One region of the Actinomadura sp. NPDC023710 genome, then DNA from elsewhere that is predicted to be linked to it. Evidence: predicted binding sites of a transcription regulator. Region 1 holds the regulator's gene; the other holds the start of a gene.

Region 1 (3,523 bases):
TTCAGTGCTGGTTGAAGACGTCCTTGAGGCGGGAGAACACGCCGCGCTGCCCGGGGGCGAACCTGCCGGGCGGGCGCTCCTCGCCGCGCAGGACCGCGAGCTGCCGCAGCAGCTCCTCCTGCTCCTCGTCGAGCCTGTTCGGCGTCTCCACGTTGACGTGGATCATCAGGTCGCCGCGGCCGCTCTCGTTGAGGTGCCGGACGCCCCGGTTGTAGAGCGTGATGACCTGCCCCGACTGCGTGCCCGGCTTGATGTCGACGCTCTCGGCGGCGTCCAGCGTCTCGATGGTGACGCTGGTCCCGAGCGCGGCCGCCGTCATCGGGATCTCGACCGTGCAGTGCAGGTCGTCGCCCTCCCGCTCGAAGATCGGGTGCGGCTTCTCCACGATCTCCAGGAACAGGTCGCCGGGCGGTCCGCCGCCCGGGCCGACCTCGCCCTCGCCGGCGAGCTGGATGTGGATGCCGTTCTCCACGCCGGCCGGGATCTTGACCTTGACGGTGCGCCGGGTGCGGACCCGGCCGTCGCCGGAGCACTCGGTGCACGGGTTGCGGATCACCGAGCCGAAGCCGCCGCACGCCGGGCACGGCCGGGCCGTCATGACCTGGCCGAGGAACGAGCGCTGGACCTGCTGCACCTCGCCGCGGCCGTGGCACGTCTCACACGTGTCCGGGTGGGTGCCGGGTGCGCAGCCCGACCCCTCGCAGGTCGTGCAGGCGACCGCCGTGTCGATGGACAGCTCGCGGGTGGTGCCGAACGCGGTCTCGGCGAGGTCGAGCTCGACCCGCAGCGTCGCGTTGCGCCCGCGCCGGGCGCGCGACCGCGGGCCCCGCGAGGTCGCGGTGCCGAAGAAGGCGTCCATGATGTCGCTGAACGGGAAACCGGCGCCGCCGAACCCGCCGGCGCCCGCCCCGCCCGCGGACGCGAAGGGGTCCGCGCCGAGGTCGTACATCTCGCGCTTCTTGGGGTCGGAGAGCACCTCGTAGGCCTGGGTGATCTCCTTGAACCGCTCCTGGGTCTCCGGATCCGGGTTGACGTCCGGGTGGAGTTCCCGCGCGAGCCGGCGGTAGGCCTTCTTGACCTCGTCGGCGCTGGCGTCCCGCCGGACGCCCAGGGTCGCGTAGTAGTCGTTCGCCACTTACGACCCCGCCAGGATCTGTCCCACGTAGCGTGCCACTGCCCGTACCGCTCCCATCGTGCTGGGGTAATCCATGCGTGTCGGCCCGAGCACTCCCAGCCGGGCCAGAGTGAGGTCGCCCACCCCGTAGTCGGCGGCGACGACCGAGGTTGACTTGAGCCCCAGGTCGGGGTTCTCGGTGCCGATCCGCACCGTAACTGTAGAGGAGTCGCCGGTCTCGCCGAGCAGCCGCATGAGGACCACCTGCTCCTCCAGCGCCACCAGCACCTCCCGCAGGCTGGGCGAGAAGTCCACGGCGGCGAGGTTGGCCGCCCCGGCGAAGACGATCTTCTCCTCGTGCTTCTCGACGAGCGTTTCCAGCAGCACCGACAGGACCGCCGCCGCGACCGGCCGCTCGTCCGGGCCCACCCTGTCGGGCAGGTCCGCCACGGCCGCCGGGACCTCGCCGAGGCCGAGCCCGTCCAGGCACGTGTTGAGCAACGCCCGCAGGTGCCCGATCGATTCCTCGGAGATCTGCCCGGTCTCGATGACGCGCTGCTCCACCCGCCCGGTGTTGGTGATCAGGACGAGCAGCAGCCGCCCCTCCGCCACCGGGACCAGCTCCACGTGCCGCACCGCCGAGCGGGTCAGCGACGGGTACTGCACCACCGCGACCTGCCGGGTCAGCTGCGCGAGCAGCCGCACCGTCCGGCCGACGACGTCGTCGAGGTCGTAGGCCCCGGACAGGAACGTCTCGATGGCGCGGCGCTCGGCGACCGACAACGGCTTGATCGTGGACAGCCGGTCGACGAACAGCCGGTAGCCCTTGTCGGTGGGGACGCGCCCGGCGCTGGTGTGGGGCTGGGCGATGTAGCCCTGCTCCTCCAGCACCGCCATGTCGTTGCGGATGGTCGCGGGCGAGACTCCGAGGTTGTGCCGGTCGGCCAGCGCCTTGGAGCCCACCGGCTCGTTGGTGGAGACGTAGTCCTCGACGATGGCGCGCAGGACCGCGAGTTTCCGGTCGTCCAGCACGATGTCACCTCCTTCGTCCGGCCGGTCCGCTACTGGCACTCCATGCTTTCGAGTGCCAAGTCTACGGCCCGGAAGGCTCGGCTGGAGCGCCCCCGCACTCTCCGCACGGCTGCGTGATCCTATCCGGCCGGGGAACCGGCGCCACGCCGAGGAACGCGGGGCGGCGCCGCGCGGGCGCCCCGCCCGGTTAATGTGCGGATCTGTGCGGAGTAAGAACTACGGAAACGACGTGCTGGGCGGCGACTGGCGCAGGCCCCGCAAAGGACAGATCCCCGAGGTCCCCGCCGAGCCGGGCCTGGTCGCCGAGGATCCCGGCAGCGGCTTCTGCGGCGCCGTGGTCGGCTGCGACAAGTTCGGCGTCACGCTGGAGGACCGGTTCGGCAAGCGCCGGGTGTTCCCGCTGACCAAGTCCGGATTCCTCATCGACGGCAAGCCGGTCACCCTCGTCCGGCCGACCGCCGCGCCCGCGGGCCCGGCGCGGTCCGCCTCGGGCTCGATCGCCGTCCGTGGCCTGCGGGCGCAGGTCGCCAAGGAGAGCCGCATCTACGTGGAGGGGCTCCACGACGCCGAGCTGGTCGAGAAGATCTGGGGCCACGACCTGCGCGTCGAGGGCGTCGTCGTCGAGTACCTCGAAGGCGTGGACGACCTGCCCGCCATCGTCGAGGAGTTCGCCCCCGAGGAGGGACGGCGCCTCGGCGTCCTGGTCGACCATCTCGTGGAGGGGTCCAAGGAGTCGCGGATCGCCGCCCAGGTCACCTCGCCGTACGTCCTCGTCGCCGGCCACCCCTTCATCGACATCTGGGAGGCCGTCAGGCCGGCGGCCGTCGGCATCCGCGCCTGGCCCCGCATCCCCCGCGGCATCCCGTGGAAGGAGGGCGTGATCGCCGAACTCGGCTGGGGCGACGACACGCGCGCCGCCTGGAAACGCATCCTCGGCTCGGTGAACGCCTACACCGACCTGGAACCCGCCCTCCTCGGCCGCGTAGAAGAACTCATCGACTTCGTGACCGTGCCTTCCCAGGGGTAGCGCCCCCCTGGAACCCCCCGTCACGAGCCGGGCGGCCTACAGGCGCCCAGAGCGCCTTCCAGCCACCCGACCCGAGGCCGACGTTCAGGCTTCCCTCTCTGCCGGGGGGCGGGGTCGCTGGTCAGGTCAGGGCTCGGACTACGGCGTCGGCCAGGAGGCGGCCCTTGAGGGTGAGGACGGCTCGGCCCTGCTCGTAGGGGGCGGGCTCGATCAGCCCGTCGCGCACCGCTCTGCGGGCGGCATCGTCGTCCAGGAGGTGGGCGGGGCAGCCCTGGGCGAGGCGCAGTTCGAGCATGACGCGTTCGATGTGCCGGTCCTCGTCGGTGAGGATCTCCCGGGCGTGGGCGGGG
Region 2 (3,523 bases), on a different contig from region 1:
CAGCAAGGCGTAGTCGGTGGCGACACCGAAGACGAGGACGGTCAGGATGCCGGCGCTCTGGCCGTTGACGGTGAGGTCCGCGTACTTGGCGAGCAGGTACACGGTCGACTGGGCGAGCCCCAGGGCGAAGACGGCGCTCAGCACGGGGACGAACCACAGGACCGGGCTGCGGTAGATGAACAGCAGCAGGACGATGACGACGAGACCGGCGGCCATGAGCAGGAAGCCGTCCAGGCTCTGGAACACCTCGAACTGGTCGGCGCCGCCGCCGGCGGGACCGGTGACGTGCGAGGCCAGTCCGGGGGGTCCGCGCTCGGCGAGGTCGCGCGCCTGGTCGACGGCGGCGGTGAGGTCCTCGTCCGTCAGGGGCACGAGGGTCTGCAGGGCCTTGCCGTCCTTGGACGGGAACGGCCCCTGAGCCTTCTGCGCTCCGGGCAGATTCTGGAACGCGGCCATGTCGGACTCGGCCTTGGCCTTGTCCGCCGCGGTGATCCCGCCGGAACGCTCGTAGACGACGACGGCGAGCATCGTCTCGTCCTTGCGGAACCTCTCCTCCAGTTCCACGACCCGGGTGGACTCCGCCCCGGCGGGCAGCCAGGACGCCGCGTCGTTCTTCTCGACGTCGCCGAGCTTGCCGGCGAGGGGGCCGAGGGCGGCCAGGAGGACGACCCACAGGGCCAGGACGGCCCATTTGGTGCGCCGTCCGGCGATCAGTCCGGCCAGGCGGTGTGTCCGCGGCCTCGGGGGAGCCGGGCTAGGTGCGCTCATAGGTCCTCTCCTGTGTGCACCGGGCGATATCGAGATATGTCGTGTTCGGCCCAAGAGTCTCTCGTTGGGCGAGAGGTGTCAAGTAATATCGCGAAATCAGGGAAACGTGGGGGTATGCGAGCTTCTCGGTATGAGAGTCTCTCGAAAACAGAGCTAAGTCAAGCCGTGCGACAGGAGAGGCCCGGCCGGGGCGGGGGGTTGCTCCCTGTCTCTTCCATGGTCGCGGAAGGTCAGCGGCCGCGCCTCCGGCGTTAGGACGGACCTGCGCTACGTCTGCCGAGGCAAACGAAAGCCGCCGCCTACCCCTGAAGATGTAGGCGACGGCTTCCGGATACGACGAAAGCCGGGGGATCCGGCTGGATCCCCCGGGTGCGGGCGGAGATGCCTAGAAGGTCAGGCGACCTTTTCGGAGGACGACGACTTGCCGGTCGACGAGGACGACGAGTCGGAGGTCGACGAGGACGAGTCCGACTTGGCGGAGTCGCCCGAGGAACCGCCCGAGTCGCCGGAGGAGCCGTTGGACGACCCGTTCGACGAGCCGTTGGACGAGGCCCCCGCGGTGGAGGCCGACTTGCCGGAGCCGCGGCTGTCGGTGCGGTAGAAGCCCGAGCCCTTGAAGATGATCCCCGCGGCGGAGAAGACCTTGCGGAGCTTGCCGCTGCACGCCGGGCACTCGGTCAGCGCGTCGTCGCTGAACTTCTGCACGACCTCTAGAGGCTCGCCGCAGTCGGTGCAAACGTACTGATACGTCGGCACGGTTCCTCCTCGCTGACTCAGCCCGGCGCGAGCCGGACTGGCACTCACTCTAGACGACTGCTAATGGTACCCATGCGTGGAACAGGATTCGCCCCCGGGATGTTCCCAGGCGGCGCGCCGCCCAGGACCCGGCCCCGCGGGACCCGAGTCGCCGAGGGACTCCGGGTCACTGCCCCTTCTCGCCGAACCAGCCCGCCAGCCTGCCCTTGCGGCTGACCGCGCGCAGCCTGCGCTCGGTGGCCTCGCGCACCTCGGCGGTGGTCACGATCAGCAGGGTGTCGCCCGCCTGCAGGGGCGTGGTGGGCTCGGGCACGAAGCTCGCCCCGTCCCGCACGACGAGGGTGATGGACGCGCCGGGCGGCAGCCGAAGTTCGAAGATCTCCACGCCGCTGATCAGCGAGTCGGCGGGGACCCGCACCTCCAGCAGGTCGGCGTGCAGCTCCTCCAGCGGCGCCGCCTCGACGTCCAGTTCGCGGGTCTGCTCGTCGCTGGTCAGCCGGCACAGCCGCGAGGCCAGCGGCAGCGTCGGCCCCTGGAGCAGGGTGAACATGACGACGATGTTGAAGACGATCGCGAAGAGCCGGTCGGCGTGCTCCACGTCCGCGACCATCGGGATGGTGGCCAGGACGATCGGGACGGCGCCCCGCAGCCCCGCCCAGGACGCGAAGACCTTCTCGCCCCACGACAGCCGGAACCCGATCGTGGACAGCACCACCGACAGGGGGCGGGCCACCAGCAGCAGGACGAAGCCGACGATGAGCGCCGGCAGGATCTGGCCGGGGAGGTCTCCGGGGTCGGCCAGCAGGCCCAGCATCACGAACAGCCCGATCTGCGCGAGCCATCCGACGCCCTCGGCGAAGCCTCGGGTGGCGGGGCGGTGCGGCAGCCGCGCGTTCCCGAGGACGAGGGCGCTGACGTAGACGGCGAGGAACCCGCTCGCGTGCATCAGGGAGGCGGCCCCGTAGGAGCCGATGGCCAGCGACAGGACGGCGATGGGGTAGAGGCCGGACGCCGGGAGCGCGACGCGGCGCAGCGCCTGCGCGCCCAGCCACCCGATGGCGACGCCGACGATGCCGCCCGCGACCAGCTCGTAGACCATGACGCCGAGCAGTTCGGCCATGTTGGGGACGGCGGTGTGGGCGCTGAGCGTGATCACGATGATCACGACGGGGGCGTCGTTGAAGCCGGACTCGGCCTCCAGCAGGCCGGTCAGCCGGGAGGGCAGGGGCAGCCGCCGCAGCACCGAGAACACCGCGGCCGCGTCGGTGGGGGCGAGCACGGCGGCGAGCAGGAACGCGGGACGCCACTCCAGGCCGACGAGCCACATGGCGGACAGCGCGACGACGACGATGCTGATCAGGGTGCCGAGGGTGGAGACGCTGAGCGCGGCCGGCACCGAGGGCCGCACGCGCCGCCAGTTGGTGGTGATGCCGCCCTCGGCGAGGATGAGCACGAGGGCCGCGAGGCCGAGCGTCTCGGCCAGTTCCGCGTTGTCGAACCGGATGTGGAGGGGGCCGGACTCGCCGATGAGAAGGCCGAGGCCCATGTACGCCAGCAGCGTGGGGAGGCCCGCCTGGTGCGACAGCCGGACCGCGATGATGGCGCTGAGTACGAGCGTGGCCCCGAGGAGTAGCCAGATGTCGAGGTGCACATCCCACCCTTCGGGGTCGTCAAAGTTGATCGTTTAGGAATCCTACAGATTCACGGGCGAATCGCATATTTACGATTGAGGGACGGCGTGTCCGTCATGGCCGCTATCGCCGTGTGACCAGTGGATTGAGCCCGTTCACCACGTTCTGTACGTCTCGTCCCTGAACGGCCGCGGTGACGTTGTCGCGCACCATCCCGAGCAGGTTCAGCTGCGACTGGACGGACGCCCCCGCCGTGTGCGGCGACAGCAGGACGTCCTCGCGGGAACGCAGCGGATGCCCCTCCGGAAGCGGCTCCTGCTCGAACACGTCCAGGGCCGCCCCGGCCAGCCGTCCCGAATCCAGTGCGG

The links. The regulator HrcA, encoded in region 1, represses chaperone genes, less so after heat shock. The targets are predictions, from matches to a motif close to TTGGCACTCTCNNNNNGAGAGTGCCAA.
Region 2: the regulator HrcA is predicted to act here: its motif matches at 1,562-1,588, upstream of AB0H37_RS21200 (FmdB family zinc ribbon protein).

Annotation. Positions count from the first base shown of each region.
Region 1 covers NZ_JBFAGB010000043.1:57,177-60,699, reverse strand. Annotated here, with positions in the region: gene dnaJ (molecular chaperone DnaJ) at 2-1,135, opposite strand; gene hrcA (heat-inducible transcriptional repressor HrcA) at 1,136-2,146, opposite strand; gene AB0H37_RS36585 (DUF3097 domain-containing protein) at 2,349-3,173, shown strand; gene hemW (radical SAM family heme chaperone HemW) at 3,295-3,523, opposite strand, start outside.
Region 2 covers NZ_JBFAGB010000017.1:107,273-110,795, forward strand. Annotated here, with positions in the region: gene AB0H37_RS21195 (MMPL family transporter) at 1-768, opposite strand, end outside; gene AB0H37_RS21200 (FmdB family zinc ribbon protein) at 1,162-1,524, opposite strand; gene AB0H37_RS21205 (potassium/proton antiporter) at 1,691-3,175, opposite strand; gene AB0H37_RS21210 (NAD(P)-dependent oxidoreductase) at 3,279-3,523, opposite strand, start outside.